4 regions of the Duganella sp. GW821-FHT01E12 genome follow, and region 3 is predicted to be linked to each of the others. Evidence: predicted binding sites of a transcription regulator. Region 3 holds the regulator's gene; each other region holds the start of a gene.
What was found. The regulator LexA, encoded in region 3, represses DNA repair genes until DNA is damaged. The targets are predictions, from matches to a motif close to ACTGTATNNNNATACAGT.
Positions count from the first base shown of each region.

Region 1 (5,190 bases), 140 kb from region 3:
TTCGCCAGCAACAGCGCCGAGGACAGCGTGGCGCTGGCCGAGCGCATCCGCGCCGACGTGGCGGCGCGCCGCATCCCGCACCAGGGCAATCCGCCGGACGGCCATGTGAGCTTGTCGCTGGGGCTGGCCTTCATCGCGCCGGACGCGGCGCCGAGCCAGGACGAGGTCTACCAGCAGGCCGACCAGGCCCTGTACCGGGCCAAGCACCAGGGCCGCAACACGGTCTCGTGCTAGGTCTGCGCCTTGGCGTTTGCCGATTTTGGTGTATCCTGATGGCATGAACAAAGACACCGACATCCAACTCAGCGGCCCCTTCAAGGCCTCCGACGGCTCCGGCCGTGCCCACGACGCCAAGGCGATCCGTATCTTCGACGAAGGCTACGGCGCGATCGACGTGTATGTGGACTTTTCCGGTTCGATCAGCGGCCTGCACAAGGACAAAGCGCTGATCGACGCCGTGGTCGCGCAGCTGCGCACCGTCGGCTACAAGGGCCCGGCCCTGACCGCCGGCGATTCCGTGCTCCAGGAAAGCAAGCTGCTGGTGCTGGAAGCGCCGGACGAATTCAACACCTTCGCCGCCGGCAAGGGCTGGAAAGACCTGGCCGAGGAATTCGGCGACGAATAACGGCGTCAGATGTAGCGGTCGCTCCAGGCCGCGATCAGCTTGGCCACGTAGACGGCGTCCTCGCGCTCGGTCAGCAGGTGGTCCGCGCTGTCGAGCGAGATGAAGCTTTTCGGATGCTTGGCGGCGGTAAAAATCTCCATCGCATTACTGATGCCGACCGTGTCGTCGCCCGGCGCGTGCATCACCAGCAAGGCCCGCTTCAGGGCCGCGATCTTCACCTTCAAATTGTGCCCGCCCGCGTCCTCGACAAACTGTTGCCGGATGCGGAAAGGCCTGCCCGCCAGTTGCACCTGCGCCTCGCCCTCGGCGGCGATCTGGTCGAGATGCTGGCTGAACAGGCCGGTCACGCGCACCGGATCGCTGGGCGCGGCCAGCGTCACCACCGCCTTCGCCTCCGGCACGTCGCCAGCCACCGCCAGCACCGCCGCGCCGCCCAGGCTGTGACCGATCAGCAGGCTGGGCGCCTTGTGGCTGGCGCGCAGGTAGGCCGCCGCCGCCAGCAGGTCCGCCAGGTTCGACGAGAAATTGGTGTTGGCGAACTCGCCCTCGCTCGCGCCCAGGCCGGTGAAGTCGAAGCGCAGCACGGCAAAGCCATGCTCGGTGAGCGCCTGCGCGATGCGGCTGGCCGCGAACACGTCCTTGCCGCAGGTGAAGCAGTGGGCGAACAGGGCGTAGGCCCGGATGGCGCCGTCCGGCGCGTCCAGCCGCGCGGCCAGCTTCTGGCCGTCGGCGCCGAGGAATTCCTGTCGATGTGATCGCATGCGCTGTCCCGTGGTTGATGGCAGACGCTATTTAACCAAACAAACCGTGCAGATACCAGCGCGCCGTCTGCCCGCCCTCGTGGCCGGTGCGCTCGCGGTACAGCCAGTAGTGGGCGTGGTCCTCGCCCTCGGCCATGAAGTAGTCGCGGGTCTGCATCGCGCCCCACCAGCCGGCCTCGATGCGCTCGCCGCTGGAGATGATCTTCAGCGGCGAGCCGTAGTACGGCCGGTGGTCGCGCATCAGCAGGGCGATGGGCTTGGCCAGCAGCCACGCGGGGCGCGGCAGGCTGGGCATGTCCGGCGGCAGCTGGGCGCGGGCGTCGGCCGGACGGATTTTTTCCTGCACGCTGACCCAGGCGTTGGCCTGCTCGGGGCGGTAGTCGGCGCGCGGCGCGGCCTGCAGCACGTTCTCCGGCCCCAGCCGCGCGGTCAGCAGTTCCAGCAGGCGCTGCCAGTCCTCCTTGCTGCCGCCCGGCTCGGGAAACAGCGAATCACTCGGCGGCGCCATCGGCCGCACCTGCGGCGCCTCCAGGCACAGGCCGATCACCGGCGCATCCAGCGCCTGCTTGGCCAGGCGCTCCTTGAGCAGGCGCACCAGGTGCTCGTCGCGCCAGGTCGGCTCGGCCAGCACGATGTCGATCACGGTCGGCGGGCCGGCCACCCTGCCGCGCTCGTGCTCGAGCAGCAGGCGGATGCGCTCGACCGCGAACTGGCGCGCGCTGAGCCAGCCGGTGAGCTGCTGCAGCAGGCGGCGCGCGCCGAACAGCAGCGCCTCGGCGTTCTCCACGCGGTCGAATAGTTCCAGCCTGGCGCGGAAGCTGGCCGGCGCCTCCAGCCACTGGTGCATCTCGGCGCGCTCGCCGTGGGCGTCGTCCAGCATGTCGATCAAGGCCCGGCCGCAGCGGCGCTGCAAGCCGGGACGCGGCAGGCGGCGCATCTCGCCCAGCGTCAAGCACCCGATGCCTTCCAACCAGCTCAGGTAGGGCCGAGCCGGAGGCAGCAGGCTGCCGGGCAAGCGGTCCATGCGCCGCACCAGCGCGTCCATCGTCAAGGCCCGCCCGGCGTTGCCGCAGGCCAGCAGCCAGGCGCCGCGCGCGGTGGGCGCGCAACTGAGCGTGGCCGTGAAACCAAGCGCCTCCATGCTGGCCGCCACCAGCCGGCACAATGCGCGGATGCCGCCGAACAGGCGCAGGCTGGCGCCGACGTCGAGCAGCAGCGTGGCCTCCTCCGCCTGCGCCAGCTGCGGCGTGAACTGCAGCAGCGCCATGGCCACCGCGTGCTGCGCGTCCGCCTCCAGCTGCGGCGCGCGCTGCTGGAACTGCGACTGCGGCGCCAGCATCAGCGCGCCGCCGCGCCGCATGCCGGCCTCGACGCCGGCATGCCGCGCCAGCGCCGACATGGCCACCACCCGCTCCTGCTCCAGCACCACGGTGCAGCGGTCAGCCGACCAGCGCGGGCAGAATACTTCGAGCGGGAGCCGTGGCAGGTGTAGTCCGATCCAGAGGCGCATGGCGTTGTAGTAGCGATGGGGTTAAGGGCAAGAACAAGGGCGTGTCGCGCTGCGGTCCTCGTCGCTTGACGAAGCCGATGTTGATGCCGCCCGGCGCCGTGTGCAGCGACAGCCGCAGCGGCGCCGGCGAGGCGTCCTGCGCGGCGGCTAGCGGGCGCAGCATGCAGAACAGCGTGTCCCCGCTTTGCGCCGCCAGGTGCAGGCGGCGCAGCGTTTCGCCGCGCGCGTGGTTTTGCCACAGCAGCAGCGCGCCGCAGCAGCCGCTGCGCAGCACCTGTTCGGCCGCCCACAGCGCGTCGCCGCTTTTGGCGCCGCTGCGTATCCACACCAGCTGCGACGGTTCCAGGCCCAGCGCGGCCAGCGCCAGCGCCTGCGGCGCGTGCGGCGGCTGCAGCAGCACGATGGGCCGCTTGCCCAGCCCCAGCAACGCCGGCCGCAGCAGCCGCAGCTCGCCGATGCCGTGCTGCTGCACCAGCAGGTCGACCAGCACGCCCAGCGGCCAGCCGCCGCCCGGCAGCTGGGCCGACAAGGCGGCAAAGCCGGTGTCGGCGCAGCGGGTGGCGCTGTGCGCCAGCTGCGACGCCAGCCATAGCGATGGGTGGACGGCTTCGGGTGCAACGGCGGCGGAAAGGGAGGCAGATCGGCTCATGATATGGACTGGATTCTACCGTAAATACTGTATGAATACACAGTACTATTTGCGGCCGTTTTTGGCAAGGCCAATCTGTATCGTGCGGCGCATGCTGTACCATGTGGTTCAGGCAACTTAACAACAAGGACATCCTTTGCAAACCATTCAACTGGTCGGCGCCATCCTGTTCGGACTGGCGCTACTGCACACCTTCGCAGCCAAATCCTTCGAAATCCTGTCGCACCGCCATCCGCGCCACGCGGGCCTGTTCCACCTGCTGGGCGAGGTGGAGGTGGTGTTCGGCTTCTGGGCCTTCATCCTGATCGCCGCCATGGCGCTGCTGAGCGGCGGCGAGGCCGCCATCCACTACGCCGAGTCGCGCCAATACACCGAGCCGCTGTTCGTGTTCACCGTGATGGTGGTGGCCGCGTCGCGGCCGGTGCTGGACATCATGGAGCGCCTGCTGCTGGTGCTGGCCAAGCTGCTGCCGATGCGCGTCGAACTGGCGCTGGTGTGGTTCGGCCTGGCGCTGGTGCCGCTGACCGGTTCGCTGATCACGGAGCCGGCCGCGATGACCCTGGCCGCGCTGATGCTGGCGCCGCTGGTGTTCCGCGACGGCATGCCGGAGTGGCTGAAGTATGGCGCGCTGGGCGTATTGTTTGTCAACGTCTCGATCGGCGGCACGCTGACCGCCTACGCCGCGCCGCCGGTGCTGATGGTGGCCGGCACCTGGCAATGGGACAGCGCCTTCATGGCCACGCACTTCGGCTGGAAGGCGGCCATCGCGGTGGTGCTCAACGCGACCGCGATCACCTTCATCCTGCGCAAGCATCTGCGGGCGCCGGCCGCGCCGTCGGCCGAAGCCGCGGCGGCGCCGGCGGTGCCGCTGGCGGTCACCGCGATCCACCTGGCCTTCCTGGCGGCGGTGGTGCTGCTGGGCCATCATCCGGTGCTATTCCTCGGCATCTTCATGCTGTTCCTGGGCTTCACGCAGGCTTACCAGCGCTACCAGAATCCGCTGATCATCAAGGAGGGCTTGCTGGTCGGCTTCTTCCTGGCCGGGCTGGTGGTGTTGGGCGGCATGCAGCAATGGTGGTTGCAGCCCATCGTCGAAAGCCTGCCGCCGATGGCGCTGTTCTTCAGCGCGCTCGGCCTGACAGCGATCACCGACAACGCGGCGCTGACCTATCTCGGTTCGCTGATCCAGGGGATTTCAGCGCAGTCGCAATACATGCTGGTGGCCGGCGCGGTGGCCGGCGGCGGGCTGACGGTGATCGCCAACGCGCCGAATCCGGCCGGCGTGTCGCTGCTGCGGCGCGGCTTCCAGGATGAATCGATAGGCGCTATCGGCCTGCTGGCCGGCGCGCTGGCGCCGACGGTCGTGGCTGCGCTGGCTTTTCTGCTGTAACCACGCCGACAGGCTCCCAAGCTCGTACCCAGAGGGGCTTCTGCAAGCCCGACAGAAAAGTAACGCGCGGTTAAAAATATATTCGCCAAGTTGTTACAAAATACGTATTTTGTGGCAATTTTGCTCACTACAATGGTTTTGGGTCTAGGCCCACAGGTAGCAACGTCAGGATTCCCAACCTTTTCACTCAAAGGATACACCATGACTGCCTCTATCAAAATCACCGCCTGCGACAATGAACTTCACGTCATCGCT
Region 1 covers NZ_JBWKWR010000002.1:234,570-239,759, forward strand. The annotation lists gene AC07WS_RS06335 (sensor domain-containing diguanylate cyclase) at 1-234, shown strand, start outside; gene AC07WS_RS06340 (hypothetical protein) at 278-625, shown strand; gene AC07WS_RS06345 (alpha/beta hydrolase family protein) at 631-1,386, opposite strand; gene AC07WS_RS06350 (Y-family DNA polymerase) at 1,418-2,896, opposite strand; gene imuA (translesion DNA synthesis-associated protein ImuA) at 2,826-3,545, opposite strand; gene AC07WS_RS06360 (putative Na+/H+ antiporter) at 3,682-4,935, shown strand; gene AC07WS_RS06365 (hypothetical protein) at 5,137-5,190, shown strand, end outside.
Region 1: imuA (translesion DNA synthesis-associated protein ImuA) is a predicted target of LexA. The motif match lies at 3,572-3,589, and genes of this name have one in related genera.

Region 2 (5,190 bases), on a different contig from region 3:
GAAGCGCAGGGCGCGTGCCTTCAGGCTCAGTTGCGGTGCTGCCATAAAACCCTCTGCGCAATGAGAAAACCACCGGCTGAATCAACAGCGCGGTGGTTCGGGATAAAGCGGACGCCGCTTACGCTGCGTCGGCCTTGTCGCCCTTGTCCGCCTTGTCGACGGATTTCAGCTTGACGACGGTGTCGCCCTTGTCGGTGTTAAGCGGCGGCAGCGCGCGCACGCCCAGCGATTCGCGCACCTTGTTTTCGATTTCCCACGCCAGCTCCGGACGCTCCTGCAGGAAGATGCGGGCGTTGTCCTTGCCCTGGCCGACGCGCTCGCCGTTGTAGCTGTACCACGAACCGGACTTCTCGACAATCTTCGCTTCCACGCCCAGATCAAGAATCTCGCCCTCGCGCGAGGTGCCGGCACCGTACAGGATGTCGAAGTGCGCTTCCTTGAACGGCGGCGCGATCTTGTTCTTGACGACCTTGACCTTGGTTTCGTTGCCGATCACCTCGTCGCCCGATTTGATCGAGCCGGTGCGGCGGATGTCCAGGCGCACGGAGGCGTAGAACTTCAGCGCGTTGCCGCCGGTGGTGGTCTCCGGGCTGCCGAACATGACGCCGATCTTCATGCGGATCTGGTTGATGAAGATGACCAGGGTGTTGGTGCGGTTGATCGAACCGGTGAGCTTGCGCAGCGCCTGGGACATCAGACGCGCCTGCAGGCCCGGCAGCGAATCGCCCATGTCGCCTTCGATCTCGGCGCGCGGCGTCAGCGCCGCGACGGAGTCGACCACGACCATGTCCACCGAACCGGAACGCACCAGCGCGTCGCAGATTTCCAGCGCCTGTTCGCCCGTGTCCGGCTGCGAGATCAGCAGCTCGTGCAGATTGACGCCCAGCTTCTGCGCGTAGCCCACGTCCAGCGCGTGCTCGGCGTCGATGAAGGCGCAGGTGCCGCCCAGTTTTTGCATTTCCGCGATGGTCTGCAGGGTCAGCGTGGTTTTGCCCGACGATTCAGGACCGTAGATTTCCACCACGCGGCCGCGCGGCAGGCCGCCGACGCCCAGGGCGATGTCCAGGCCCAGCGAGCCGGTCGACACCACCTGCACGTCCTCGATCGGCGCGTTGGCGTCCATGCGCATTACGGAGCCTTTGCCGAATTGCTTTTCAATCTGGGCCAGCGCGGCAGCGAGCGCCTTAGCCTTTTCAGATGCAGGTACAACAGCTTTTTTATCGTCCATAATGTTCTTTCAACCAGTAGGTGGGTGCAAATTCGTCGAATTCGTCGGTACAGGCAGCACTGTATAAAAAAACAGTGCTTAATGCAAGCACGATTTTTAAACAATTTTGAGATAGCACAAAAACTCGCCACCCTGCGCGAAATGCAACACAATACAAGCTTCTGCAGCCGGAGTACCTTACATGCGTATTTTACTTGCCGAGGATGACAGCGTACTGGCCGACGGCCTGACCCGCTCGCTACGCCAGTCCGGCTACGCCATCGATTGCGTCGGCAACGGCCAGGAGGCCGACACCGCCCTGTCGACCCAGGAATTCGACCTGCTGATCCTGGACCTGGGCCTGCCCAAGCTATCCGGGCTGGAGGTGCTGCGCCGCCTGCGCGCGCGCGCCTCGCTGCTGCCGGTGCTGATCCTGACGGCGGCCGATTCGATCGAACAGCGCGTCAACGGCCTCGACCTGGGCGCCGACGACTACATGGCCAAGCCCTTCGCGCTGTCCGAGCTGGAGGCGCGGGTGCGCGCGCTGACCCGGCGCGGCGCCGGCGGCGGCGCCACCGTGGTCAGGCACGGGCCGCTGAGCTACGACCAGGTCGGCCGCAGCGCCTACATCAACGAGCAGATGCTGGACCTGTCGGCGCGCGAGCTGGGCCTGCTGGAAATCCTGCTGGCGCGCAGCGGCCGCCTGGTGTCCAAGGAACAGCTGGTCGACCACCTGTGCGAGTGGGGCGAGGAGGTCAGCAACAACGCCATCGAGGTCTATGTGCACCGGCTGCGCAAGAAGATCGAGGTGGGCGGCATCCGCATCGCCACCGTGCGCGGACTGGGCTACTGCCTGGAGAAATTCTCGGACGCCGCCAAGTGACGCCGCCGGCCTCGCCACCGCAGCAGGATCTGGAATACCAGCCGCCGGCGGCCGAGGCCGACGACGACATCCAGCACTCGCTGTTCGGCGAGATCCTGGACTGGATGCTGGCGCCGCTGCTGCTGCTGTGGCCGATGAGCATCGCGATCACCTACCTGGTGGCCAAGTCCATCGCCAACCAGCCTTTCGACCACGCGCTGGAGGACAGCGTGACCGTGCTGGCGCAGCAGGTGCGCGCGGTGGACGGCAAGCTCATCAAGGGCCTGTCCGGCCCGGCCCGCGACATCCTGCGCGCCGACGACGTCGACAGCGTCTACTTCCAGATCCAGGGCCCGCACGGCGAGCACGTGGACGGCGACCGCGACCTGCCGCCGCCCGTCATCGACGAAGACGACAAGCCGCGCAGCAGCGTGCGCTTCCGCAACGACACCATGCACGGCACGCCGGTGCGCGTGGCCTACGCCTACGTGCGGCTGGAGCGCGACGCCGTCGACGATCCGCAGCTGGCGCTGGTGCAGGTGGCCGAGACGCTGGAGAAGCGCGGCCAGCTGGCCAACGCCATCATCAAGGGCGTGATCCTGCCGCAGTTCATCATCCTGCCCATCGTGCTGGCCCTGGTGTGGTTCGCGCTGGCGCGCGGGCTGTCGCCGCTGGCGCAGCTGCAGGAGCGCATCCGCGCGCGCAGCTCGGACGACCTCAGCCCCATCGCCTCCAACCAGGTGCCGGAGGAGATCTCGCCGCTGGTCAATTCGCTCAACGACATGCTGGCGCGGCTGTCGCTGTCGATCGAGATGCAGAAGCGCTTCATCGCCGACGCCGCGCACCAGATGCGTACGCCGCTGGCGGGCATGCGCATGCAGTCCGAGCTGGCGCTGCGCCAGACCGACAGCGGCGAAATCCACCGCTCGCTGGAGCAGCTGGCCAAGAGCTCGGAGGCGGCCACCCGCCTGGTCAACCAGCTGCTGGCCCTGGCCCGCGCCGAGAACCAGCCGCAGGCCGGCACCGCCATGCTGCCGCTGGAATTGTCCGAGCTGGCGCGCAGCGCGGTGCAGGACTGGGTGCCGGCCTCGTTCGCGCAGCGCATCGACCTGGGCTACGAGGCGCCGGCCGAGCCGGTGCACATCGTCGGCAACCCGACCATGCTGCGCGAGCTGCTGTCGAACCTGATCGACAACGCGCTGCGCTACACGCCGGCCGGCGGCAGCGTCACCGTGCGCGTGCGCGGCGACGCCGAGCACGGCTTCCTGGAGGTCGAGGACACCGGCCCCGGCATCGCCCAGGCCGAGCGCGCGCGGGTGTTCGAGCGCTTCTACCGCATCCTCGGCAACAAGGCCGAGGGCAGCGGCCTGGGCCTGGCCATCGTGCGCGAGATCGCCCAGCAGCACGGCGCCGAGGTCGACATCTACAACAACCCGCGCGCGCAGCAGTCGAAGCTGCCGGGCGCACTGTTCCGGCTGACCTTCCCGTTGCCGCCGCGTCCGCCGGAACCGGAAAGCGAGCCGCCGTACTATGGATAAGAGCCCGCCTTTGAGCCGCGTCCAGCACTGGCAGCGCACGCGCCGCCTGACCGCGATCCTGCTGCTGGTGTGGCTGGCGACCGGCTTCTGCGCCGCCTTCTTCGCCCGCGAGCTGGCCGGCCTGAGCGTGTTCGGCTGGCCGCTGTCGTTCTACCTGGCGGCGCAGGGCGCGTCGCTGGTCTACCTGACCATCCTGGCGCTGTACGCCTGGCGCATGCGCAAGCTCGACCGCGCGGCGGCGGCAGCCAAGCCGGAGCCGCGCGCGTGAAGGCCGCCCGCAGCTTCTTCCAGCGCCTGCGCAGCTACTACCTGCTGTTCACCGCCGGCTTCGCCTGCTTCCTGGTGGCGCTGTCGGTGCTGGAGCAGGAAGGCATGTCGCGCACCTGGATCGGCTACCTGTTCATGTTCGCCACCATCGTGCTGTACGCCTCGATTGGCGTGCTCAGCCGCACCTCCAACGTGCTGGAATACTATGTGGCCGGACGGCGCGTGCCTGCCATGTTCAACGGCATGGCCACCGCCGCCGACTGGATCTCCGCCGCCAGCTTCATCAGCCTGGCCGGCGGCCTGTACCTGCACGGCTTCGACGGCCTGGCCTACATCATGGGCTGGACCGGCGGCTACTGCCTGGTGGCGCTGCTGATCGCGCCCTATCTGCGCAAGTTCAGCCAGTACACCATCCCCGACTTCCTGGCCGCGCGCTACGGCGGCGGCGACGGCGACGGCCGCGGCGGGCGCGCGGTGCGCCTGCTGGCGGTCTGCGCCACCATCATCGTCTCCTTCACCTACGTGGTGGCGCAGATCTACGCGGTGGGGCTGATCGCCTCGCGCTTCACCGGCGTCGATTTCTCGGTCGGCATCTTCCTCGGCCTGGCCAGCATCCTGGTGTGCTCCTTCCTGGGCGGCATGCGCGCCATCACCTGGACCCAGGTGGCGCAGTACATCATCATCCTGGTGGCCTTCCTGATGCCGGCGGTCTGGCTGTCCGGCAAGCACACCGACAACCCCATCCCGCAACTGGCCTACGGCAAGCTGCTGCCCAAGCTGGGCGCGCGCGAGGCCGTGCTGCAGAACGATCCGAAGGAGGCCGAGGTGCGCGCCATCTTCCGCCAGCGCGCCGCCGAGCTCGACACCCGCCTGCGCGCGCTGCCGGCCGCGTGGGAGGCGGGCCGCGGCGAGCTCCAGCGCAAGCTCGACCGCGTCAAGCTGCGCAACGCCTCGCTGCTGGAGATCCGCAACGCCGAGCGGGCGCTGATCGCCTATCCGAAGAACACCGACGAGGCCGCGCGCAGCTGGAGCGAGGCGCGCGACCAGAACCTGGCGCGCGCCGAACCGATCACGCCGCACGCCACGCCCTACCCCGGCGACCCCGAGACCTCGGACATCAAGCGCAACAACTTCCTGGCGCTGGTGTTCTGCCTGATGCTGGGCACGGCCGCGCTGCCGCACATCCTGATGCGCGCCTACACCACGCCGTCGGTGCACGAGACGCGGGTGTCGGTGTTCTGGACGCTGTTCTTCATCCTGCTGATCTACCTGACCATCCCGGCGCTGGCGGTGCTGGTCAAGTACGACATCTACAG
Region 2 covers NZ_JBWKWR010000011.1:108,400-113,589, reverse strand. The annotation lists gene recX (recombination regulator RecX) at 1-45, opposite strand, end outside; gene recA (recombinase RecA) at 119-1,228, opposite strand; gene AC07WS_RS24955 (response regulator) at 1,410-2,090, shown strand; gene AC07WS_RS24950 (sensor histidine kinase) at 2,087-3,607, shown strand; gene AC07WS_RS24945 (DUF4212 domain-containing protein) at 3,600-3,875, shown strand; gene AC07WS_RS24940 (sodium:solute symporter family protein) at 3,872-5,190, shown strand, end outside.
Region 2: recA (recombinase RecA) is a predicted target of LexA. The motif match lies at 1,287-1,304, and genes of this name have one in related genera.

Region 3 (5,190 bases):
GCGGTTGATTCCGCACCGGGCTTTTTTTTTGACTGCTTGAACATGAACGACAAGAAAAACTACGGCTTCACCACCACCATCCTGCACAACGACCGCCAGAAAGGCATCGAGCACGGTTCGCTGCACAAGCCCATCCACACCTCGGTCGCCTTTGGCTACGCCGACGCGCGCCAGCTGGCATCGGTATTCCAGGGCAAAGAGCCGGGCTTCCGCTACGGTCGCCAGGGCAACCCGACCATCTCCGCGCTGGAAGACAAGGTCACCAAGATGGAGCAGGGCGTCGGCACGATCTGCTTCGCCACCGGCATGGGGGCGATCGGCGCCGTGTTCCAGTCGCTGCTGCGCGCGGGCGACCATGTGGTGTCGTCGTCGTTCTTGTTCGGTAACACCAACAGCCTGTGGCAGACCACCATGGCGCAGGGCGTGGGCGTGTCCTTCGTCGACGCCACCGACGTCGCCAACGTGGCCGCGGCCATCACCGAGCAGACCCGGGTGGTGTTCGTCGAAACCATCGCCAACCCGCGCACGCAGGTGGCGGACCTGCAGCGCATCGGCCAGTTGTGCCAGGAGCGCGGCATCCTCTACATCGTCGACAACACGATGACCACGCCATACCTGTTCCGTCCGAAAGCGGTCGGCGCCGGCCTGGTGGTCAACGCGCTGACCAAGTCGATCGGCGGCCACGGCAACGCGCTGGGCGGCAGCCTGACCGACACCGGCGCCTACGACTGGACCAGGTTCGCCAACATCTACGAGAACTACAAGAAGGCCGCGCCGCTGCAATGGGGGCTGGCGCAGATCCGCGCCAAGGGCCTGCGCGACTTCGGCGCCTCGCTGGCGCCGGAGGCGGCGCACCACATCGCCGTCGGCGCCGAGACACTGGCGCTGCGCATGGAGCGCACCTGCGCCAACGCGCTGGCGCTGGCGAAGCTGCTGGAAGGCGACGAGCGCGTGGCCGCCGTCTACTATCCTGGCCTGGCGTCGCACTCGCAGCACGCGATCTCGGGTGAGCTGTTCCGCAGCTTTGGCTCCCTGCTGAGTTTTGAGCTGAAGGACGGCATCGACTGCTTCGACTTCCTCAACCGCCTGAAGCTGGCGATCCCGGCCTCCAACCTGGGCGACACGCGCACGCTGATCATCCCGGTGGCGCACACCATCTTCTACGAAATGGGCGCCGAGCGCCGCGCATCGATGGGCATCGCCGAGTCGCTGATACGGGTGTCGGTCGGCATCGAGGACACCGACGACCTGCTGGACGATTTCACCTGCGCGCTGGAAGCTTGCTGAGCGCAGCGTCAAGTTGTGATAATCTAAGCTTTCAATTTTGCTAAGCGCGGGGAGGCGTTATGAGAGCGGCATGGGTTCTGGCATTGACCGTGCTGTCGAGTAGCGCCTTCGCCGGCGACCAGGCCCGCCGCCTGGCCCGGCAAGCCGAGATCGAGTACTACACCAGCCGCTACGACGGCGCCGACATTGCGCTGGCCCGCTTCAACTGCCAGCCGCCCAACATCCCGGTGCGCCGGGGCGCGACTGGCGGCCCGGCGCTGGCGCAGTCGCTGGCCGCGTGGCGCGCCTGCTACGACCGGTTCCTTGCCAATTACAACGCTGCGCTCCCGGTCGGCAAGAGCATCCCTGCCGACCTGGCCGACCTGATGACCGACGCCGAGATGGACGCCGCGCAGACGCTGATGAGCCAGGTGTTCGTACAGGTGGCGGACGAGGCCAAGCGCCAGGCCGACGCCGTCACCCTGGCGCAGAGCGCATGGGAAGGCCGGCAGGGCGACCTTGCCTTGAGCGCGCGCGACCTGTCGCACCTGCCGGAGACCGCAGGCAAGCGCTAACCGGCCGGCGAGGAGAGGCCTAGTGCCAGCTGCGCATCAGGCCGACCGCCAGGCCTTCCAGCGCGAACTCGTCGGCTTCCGGATCGACCTTGATGATCTTGAAGTCCGGGTTTTCCGGCAGCAGCTCGACGGTGGAGCCGGTCTTGCGGTAGCGCTTGACGGTGACGTCGTTGCCGATGCGGGCCACGACGATCTGGCCGTTCTTGGCGCTGTCCACCTTCTTGACCGCCAGCAGGTCGCCGTCCATGATGCCCGCGTCGCGCATCGACTCGCCGCGCACCTTGAGCAGGTAGTCCGGGCGGGAAGAGAACATGGCCGGATCGACGCTGTAGCTGGTTTCCAGGTTTTCCTGGGCCAGGATGGGCGAGCCGGCGGCCACGCGGCCGATCAGCGGCAGCGACATCATCAGCGACACCGGCACCTTGGGCGTGGCCGGCTCGGCGTGCACGCCCAGCAGGCGGATGCCGCGCGAGGTGCCGGCGGCGATCTCGATCGCGCCCTTGCGCGCCAGCGCCTGCAGATGCTCCTCGGCCGCGTTGGCGGACTTGAAGCCCAGTTCATTGGCGATCTCGGCGCGGGTCGGCGGGAAGCCGGTGTTCTCGATGGCATCCTTGATCAGATTGAGAATTTGTTCCTGTCTTGCGGTGAGCTTGATCATAGAGTGCTTTGGGCCTGTGTATATAGACAGTCTGTATTTTTGTACAGTGTGAAGCGAAAAGCAAGGGAATTTGTTGCTTAGCACGAAATAATTTCATGGAGCCCCTCCGGGCGCGGCGGATTGTTGCCGGGCAGTGCTGGTTTTTTGGATAAAAAGCTGATATAGTCGCGGGCTTACCTCTTCCCACACCTGTCTTGACGCCAGGGTGGGCTATATTCACAGTCCTTAAGGGAGTTTGCATGCGTCACTATGAAATAGTATTTATCGTCCACCCGGACCAGAGCGAGCAAGTGCCCGCCATGATCGAGCGTTACAAAACCACCGTAACGACCCGCGGCGGCGCCGTGCACCGTGTTGAAGATTGGGGCCGTCGTCAGATGGCTTACTCGATCCAGAAACTGGCTAAAGCACACTACATCTGCCTGAACATCGAATGCGACAACGAGACCCTGGTCGAGCTGGAAACCGCCTTCAAATTCAATGATGCCGTGCTGCGTCACCTGACCGTCAAGATGAAGAAAGCGGAAACCGCTCCTTCGCCGATGATGAAGTCGGTACAACGTGAAGATGCAGCGAAATCGCATCGCACCGAAGCTCCAGCAGCCGCTGCTGCTCCTGCGGCCTAATTGTTACCGGGAACCGAGCTGAATCAGCTCCAGTTGATTGCCCTGATCGCCGAACGGGACGCCTTGCGCTACACCCCGGCCGGCATGCCGATCGTGAACGCTGTACTCCAGCACCGGTCGCAGCAAGTCGAGGCAGGCATCGCCCGATTGAGCGAGTTTGAAATTTCCGCGGTTGCCGCGGGCGAGATTTCAGGCCGCTTCAGTCAGGCGCCACTGGCAGGCATGTATCAGTTCACCGGTTTCCTGAACAAGAAGAATCGCAATAGCAAAAGCCTGGTGTTTCACATCATTGATTTTAGTGCTGTCCCAGACAGCTCAATTTAGATACAGGAGCCTAAAATGGCATTCGGTAAAAAGTTCGACAAAAACAAGCTCAAGCTGAAAGAAAAGCGCAAGCAACAAAACCCACTGTTCAAGCGTAAGAAGTTCTGCCGCTTCACCGCAGCAAACGTGGAACAAGTTGACTACAAAGACGTCGACACCCTGAAAGACTTCGTCCAGGAAAACGGCAAAATCATGCCAGCACGTCTGACCGGTACCAAGGCGCACTACCAGCGTCAAGTTGACACCGCAATCAAGCGCGCTCGCTACCTCGCGCTGCTGCCTTACACCGATCTGCACCACGCTTAATTGCGTCGTCTAGATAAGATCCTGGAGAAGAACTATGCAAATCATTCTGTTAGAAAAAGTCGTCAACCTGGGCAACCTGGGTGAAGTCGTTAAAGTTAAAGACGGTTACGCACGTAACTTCCTGATTCCGCAAAAAATGGCCCGCCGCGCTACCGCGTCCGCCGTTGCTGAATTCGAAGTCAAGCGCGCCGAACTGGAAAAAGCCGCTGCTGAAAAGCTGGCTGCTGCCCAAGCCCAAGGCGAGAAACTGAACGGCATGACCGTGAACGTTTCGCAAAAAGCTGGTGTTGACGGCCGTCTGTTCGGCTCCGTCACCAACTTCGACATCGCTGAAGCCCTGAGCAAAGCTGGTTTCGCTGTTGAAAAAGCTGCCGTGCGCATGCCTACCGGTCCTCTGAAGACCGTTGGCGAGCACCCAGTCAGCGTTGCTCTGCACACCGACGTGGTGGTGGAAGTGACCGTTGCTGTCGTAGGCGAAGCTGCCTAATACTTTTTCAGGCGGAAACGTCTGATCAGTGTTGCAACACCTTTGAAAAAGCCGGGCTTGCCCGGCTTTTTTCTCGTCATAAATTTGTAATACGGCTCAAGCAAGCAGGTATAATTCGCGCCATGAACGCCCCCTCCGATCCGCAAGTAGATTCACTCCGCGTCCCGCCGCATTCCATCGAAGCAGAACAGTCCGTCATCGGCGGCCTGCTGCGCGATAATGCGGCGTTCGACCGCATTGCGGACATGATGCACCCCGAAGACTTCTACCGCTACGACCACCGCATCATCTACGAGCAGATCGTCAAGATGATAAACGGCTCCAAGCCGGCCGACGTCATCACGGTGTTCGAGACCCTGACCCAGCTGGGCAAGGCGGAGGACGTGGGCGGCCTGGCCTACCTGAACGCGATGGCGCAAAACACGCCATCTGCCGCCAACATCCGCCGCTACGCCGAGATCGTGCGCGATCGCTCCATCCTGCGCCAGCTGATCACGGTCGCCGACGAGATTTCCGGCCAGGCCTTCACGCCCCAGGGCAAGGAAGTCAAGCAGATGCTCGACGAGGCCGAGTCCAAGATATTCGCCATCGCCGAGCAGGGCGCGCGCGGCGCGGCCGGCTGGCTGCCGGTGCAGCCGCTGCTGACCCAGGTGGTGGAGCGCATCGACGAGCTGTATTCGCGCGATTCCGGCTCCGAGATCACCGGCGTGCCGACCGGCTGGATCGACCTCGACCGCATGACCTCCGGCCTGCAGCCGGGCGACATGGTGGTGGTGGCCGGCCGTCCGTCGATGGGCAAGACCGCGTTCTCGATGAACATCGCCGAGAACGTCGCGGTGGAAGAGGGCTTGCCGGTGGCCGTGTTCTCGATGGAGATGGGCGGCGTGCAGCTGGCCATGCGTATGCTGGGCTCGGTCGGCCAGCTGGACCAGCACCGCCTGCGCACCG
Region 3 covers NZ_JBWKWR010000002.1:92,553-97,742, reverse strand. The annotation lists gene AC07WS_RS05690 (cystathionine gamma-synthase family protein) at 43-1,287, shown strand; gene AC07WS_RS05685 (hypothetical protein) at 1,347-1,841, shown strand; gene lexA (transcriptional repressor LexA) at 1,861-2,499, opposite strand; gene rpsF (30S ribosomal protein S6) at 2,739-3,125, shown strand; gene priB (primosomal replication protein N) at 3,144-3,449, shown strand; gene rpsR (30S ribosomal protein S18) at 3,465-3,755, shown strand; gene rplI (50S ribosomal protein L9) at 3,790-4,242, shown strand; gene AC07WS_RS05655 (replicative DNA helicase) at 4,365-5,190, shown strand, end outside.

Region 4 (5,190 bases), 880 kb from region 3:
ATCTGCTCCGGCGACAGCGCCTTCTTGCCCATCTTGATCTTGGGGTTGGTCAGCTCCTCGATCTCTTCGAGCACCTTCTGCGACGAGGTGCCCGGCGGCAGCTCGGTGACCACCGCCTGCCACTGGCCGCGCGCCAGTTCCTCGATCTTCCAGCGCGCGCGCACCTTCATGCTGCCACGGCCGCTCGCGTACATGTCGCTGATCTGCGACGGCGGGGTGATGATCTGGCCGCCGCCGGGGAAGTCCGGGCCGGGCATCATGGCCATCAGTTCGGCGTGGCCGATCTTCGGGTTGCGGATCATGGCGACGGCGGCCTGCGCCACCTCGCCCAGGTTGTGCGACGGGATCTCGGTGGCCAGGCCGACCGCGATGCCGGAGGCGCCGTTGAGCAGCACCATCGGCAGGCGCGCCGGCAGCAGGCACGGTTCCTCGGTCGAGCCGTCGTAGTTGGCCTGGAATTCCACGGTGCCCAGGTTGATCTCGTCGAGCAGCACCTTGGCGATCGGCGTCAACCGGGCTTCGGTGTAGCGCATGGCCGCGGCGCCGTCGCCGTCGCGCGAGCCGAAGTTGCCCTGGCCGTCGACCAGCGGGTAGCGCAGCGAGAAGTCCTGCGCCATGCGGACCATGGCGTCGTACACCGACTGGTCGCCGTGCGGGTGCAGCTTGCCCAGCACGTCGCCGACCACGGTGGCGGACTTGCGTGGCTTGGCGGTGCTGTTCAGGCCCATTTCGTTCATCGCGTACAGGATGCGGCGCTGCACCGGCTTTTGGCCGTCGCACACGTCCGGCAGCGCGCGGCCCTTGACCACCGAGATGGCGTAGTCGAGGTAGGCGCGCTCGGCGAAGGTGGACAGGGTCAGCGTGTCGCCGCCGTCGCCGTCGTCGCCGCCGCCCAGCGGGCCGTCGCTGCCGCCGTTGCCGCCGCCGTTGCCGCCGTCGCCAGCGCCGCCGCTTTCGCCGTCAACGCCGCCAACGCCGCCAATGCCGCCAATGCCGCTTTCGCCGCCGCTGCCGTGATCGCCGCCGGTGTCGCCACGCGCGGCGTCGTCGGCCTGCGCGTTGATGTCGCCGGCGTGCGCGTCCTGCGCCGCCGCTGGAGCGGGTGCTGCCGGCTGCGCGGGGGCGGCGGGCTTGCCGGCGGCTTCGGGCGACGCCGGTTCGTCAAAGAGATTTGCTTGAGTCATAGTTCGGTTCTAGATTAGATGTCTGCTTCGGCTTCGTTGCCGTGTTCTTCGATCCAGGCGCGGCGCGCGGCCGCTTCGCCTTTGCCCATCAGCATATTGAAGCGCGCGGCCGATTCGCCGTGGCCATAGCCGCCCAGCGACACCGGCAGCAGGCGCCGCGTGTCCGGGTTCATCGTGGTTTCCCACAGCTGCTCGGCGTTCATCTCGCCCAGGCCCTTGAAGCGCGAGATCGACCACGCGCCTTCCTTCAGGCCGTCCTTGCGCAGCTTGTCCTCGATCGCCACCAGCTCGCCGGCGTCGAGCGCGTACAGCTTCTGGATCGGCTTCTTGCCGCGCGCCGGCGCGTCCACCCGGAACAAGGGCGGGCGGGCGATGCAGATGTTGCCGTTGGCGATGAGGCCGGGGAAGTGCTTGAAGAACAAGGTCAGCAGCAGCACCTGGATGTGCGAGCCGTCCACGTCCGCATCGGACAGGATGCAGATCTTGCCGTAGCGCAGACCGGACAGGTCGGGCGTGCTGTCGACGCCGTGCGGGTCGACGCCGATCGCCACCGAGATGTCGTGGATCTCGTTGTTGGCGAACAGGCGGTCCTTGTCGGTCTCCCACGAGTTGAGCACCTTGCCGCGCAGCGGCAGGATGGCCTGGAATTCCTTGTCGCGGCCCATCTTGGCCGAGCCGCCGGCCGAGTCGCCCTCGACCAGGAACAGCTCGGTGCGGCTGGCGTCCGACGATTCGCAGTCGGTCAGCTTGCCCGGCAGGACGGCCACGCCGGACGATTTCTTCTTCTCGACCTTTTGCAGCGAGCGCAGGCGCGACTGCGCCTGCTTGATGACCAGCTCGGCCAGCTTCTTGCCGTAGTCGACGTGGTGGTTCAGCCACAGTTCCAGCGCCGGCTTGGAGAAGGTCGACACCAGCCGCACCGCGTCGCGCGAGTTCAGGCGCTCCTTGATCTGGCCCTGGAACTGCGGGTCCAGCACCTTGGCCGACAGCACGAAGGAGACGCGCGCGAACACGTCCTCGGGCAGCAGCTTGACGCCCTTGGGCAGCAGCGAGTGCATCTCGACGAAGTTTTTCACGGCGCCGTACAGGCCGTCGCGCAGGCCCGATTCGTGGGTGCCGCCGTTGGGGGTGGGGATCAGGTTGACGTAGGACTCGCGCACCACGGCGCCCTGTTCGGTCCAGGCCACCACCCAGGCCGCGCCCTCGCCCTCGGCGAAGCCCTCGGCGTCCGGCGTGGCGAACTGCGCGCCCTCGAACAGCGGGATCAGCGTCTCGCCGTCGGTGGCCTGGGCCAGCGCCTCGGTCAGGTAGCCGCGCAGGCCGTCGTTGTACTGCCAGACCTGCGATTCGCCGGTCTTGCCGTTGACCAGCGTGACGGTCACGCCCGGCAGCAGCACGGCCTTGGAGCGCAGCAGGCGCTGCAGCTCGGTCTGCGAGATGGCGGGGGAGTCGAAATACTTGGCGTCCGGCCAGGCGGTGACGCGGGTGCCGGACTTCTTGCCGTCGCGCGGGGCCACCACGGATGCCAGCGGCTCGACCACGTCGCCGTGCTCGAAGGCCAGCTTGTGCAGGCCGGTGCCGTCGGGCTCCTTGCGCCAGACGGTGATCTCCAGGCGCTTGGACAGCGCGTTGGTGACCGACACGCCGACGCCGTGCAGGCCGCCCGAGAACGCGTAGGCGCCGCCCGAGCCCTTGTCGAACTTGCCGCCGGCGTGCAGCCGGGTGAAGACGATTTCCACCGTCGGCACGCCCTCCTCGGGGTGCAGGCCGACCGGGATGCCGCGGCCGTCGTCCTCGACGGCGATGCTGCCGTCGGCGTTCTGCGTGACGATGATGTTTTTGCAATGTCCGCCCAGCGCCTCGTCCGAGGCATTGTCGATCACCTCCTGGATGATGTGCAGCGGATTCTCGGTGCGGGTGTACATGCCCGGGCGTTGCTTGACGGGTTCGAGGCCCTTGAGGACCCGGATGGATGCTTCGCTGTAGTCGGAAACTGGTTTTTTAGTGGCCATACGTGATCAAGCTGATAATTTCGATACTGGGTTTATGTACAGTTTTATGCGGACGTTTGCGTATTCTATCCTCAACCGGGCGCAATCGCGGCAAAAAAACCGCGCGGGGCAATTTATACACGATGTTTACAGGCCCGGCCCGCCTTTTTAGACCGTTTTTACGGGGCCGCCGATAAGCTGTCCGGTATCGCAACGTTCACCACAGGGGTACGCCATGCACGCTTTCTTCCACACCCGGGCCGCCCAGGACCAGCACCGCGCCCGGCCGCCGCGCCCGCGCGCCTGCCTGATGCAGCTCACCGTCGACAGCGGCGCGGTCACCGCGCTGCGGGCGCTGGTGATGCGCACCTGCGGCGACGCCATGGAGTTCATGCGGGTCGAGGCCTGCGACCACGGCGCCCGCGCCAGGGTGTGGCTGTGCGTGTCGCGCGCGCTGGCGGCGCAGGTGATGGACGCGGTGATGCGGGCCCTGCCGGGCGCCGAATTCGGCCGCCTGACGCCGCTGGCGGCGCGGGGCACGCTGTGATTGTCGCCGCTGCCGGCCAGCGTGGCGGCGCCGGCGGGGCCGTGGTGCTGGTCGATGCCGAGGGCCGCGACAGCGCCGAGAGCCACGCCGCGCTGGCCGCCGCGCGGCTGGCGGTGGTGCCCCTGAAGCCGGAGCAGGCCGACCTGTCGACCCGCTACCAGCTGATCGCCCGCTTGAACGCGGCGCGCATGTTCAACCCCGGACTGCACGTGTTGTTTGTGCAGGTGGGCGGCGCCGGCGAGCCCACGGACGCCGAGCGCGCCGTGGTGCGCGCCTATGTGGCGCAGGTGATGTCGGCCACGCTGGCCGGCACCGTCATCCACGGCCAGCCGCCGGCCGATGTGGATGCCCTGTGCCGCGAAGTTCTTACCGTTTGATTTGACTTAACCACTGAAAGAAGGACCGCAACATGAAAAAAATAATACTCGCCGCAGCCATCGCCGCTGCTTTCGCCGGCACGCAGGCTCGCGCCGAGGATGCCGCGCCGGCCGCCAAGCCGGATAATGAAACCAGTTTCAACGCCGCCGTGGTGAGCGACTACCGCTATCGCGGCATCTCGCAGACCCGCCTGAAACCGGCGCTGCAGGGCGGTTTCGACTACACCAACAACCCGACTGGCTTCTACGCCGGCACCTGGCTGTCGACCATCAAGTGGACCAAGGACGCCGGCGGCAGCGGCGACATCGAGTGGGACATCTACGCCGGCAAGCGCGGCCAGGTCACGGCCGATGTGTCCTACGACGTGGGCGTGCTGACCTATGTCTATCCGTCCAACGACCTGGCGCACGTCGCCGGCTTGGCCAACGCCAACACCACCGAGGTGTACGGCCAGCTCGGTTACGGCCCGGGCTACATCAAGTACTCGCACTCGGTGACCAACCTGTTTGGCTTTGTCGACAGCAAGAACAGCGGCTATGTGGACCTGGGCGCCAACATCGAGGCGGGCGAGGGCTACACCATCAACCTGCACGCCGGCCACCAGAACGTCAAGCACAACGGCGCGTCTAGCTATAGCGACTGGAAGATCGGCGCCACCAGGGACTTCGGCGTGGTGACCGGCGCGCTGGCGGTGATCGGCACCAACGCCGGCAAGACCGCCTACGCCTCGCCGGCCAACGGCAAGTTCCTGGGCAAGACCGCGCTGCAGCTGACTATCAGCAAAGTGTTCTGACCGGGTTCGCGTCCGGTTGTCGAAGGGGCGGCGCTGTGCGCGCGCCCCTTTTTTTCGTCTAGCGGCAGGAGCGGCCGCCGCGGAATACTTCGCTGTACAGGTGGCGCACTTCGGGTGCGCACAGCACGTAGGCCGTCTTGCGCGAGTCCAGTTCCAGTTCGCTGTGGTGGGAGTGGTAGGTGCCGCGCTGGTCGAGTTCCAGCGTGTCGGCCAGGCGCGCGCCGGGGATCTGCGCGACGAACACCAGCAGGCATCCGGTCTGGTGGGGCGTGAGCGGCTCGCTGCCGTGCGCCACGG
Region 4 covers NZ_JBWKWR010000002.1:973,723-978,912, reverse strand. The annotation lists gene parC (DNA topoisomerase IV subunit A) at 1-1,184, opposite strand, end outside; gene AC07WS_RS09630 (DNA topoisomerase IV subunit B) at 1,199-3,196, opposite strand; gene AC07WS_RS09625 (hypothetical protein) at 3,411-3,722, shown strand; gene AC07WS_RS09620 (hypothetical protein) at 3,719-4,099, shown strand; gene AC07WS_RS09615 (TorF family putative porin) at 4,132-4,893, shown strand; gene AC07WS_RS09610 (hypothetical protein) at 4,952-5,190, opposite strand, start outside.
Region 4: AC07WS_RS09630 (DNA topoisomerase IV subunit B) is a predicted target of LexA. The motif match lies at 3,222-3,239, and genes of this name have one in related genera.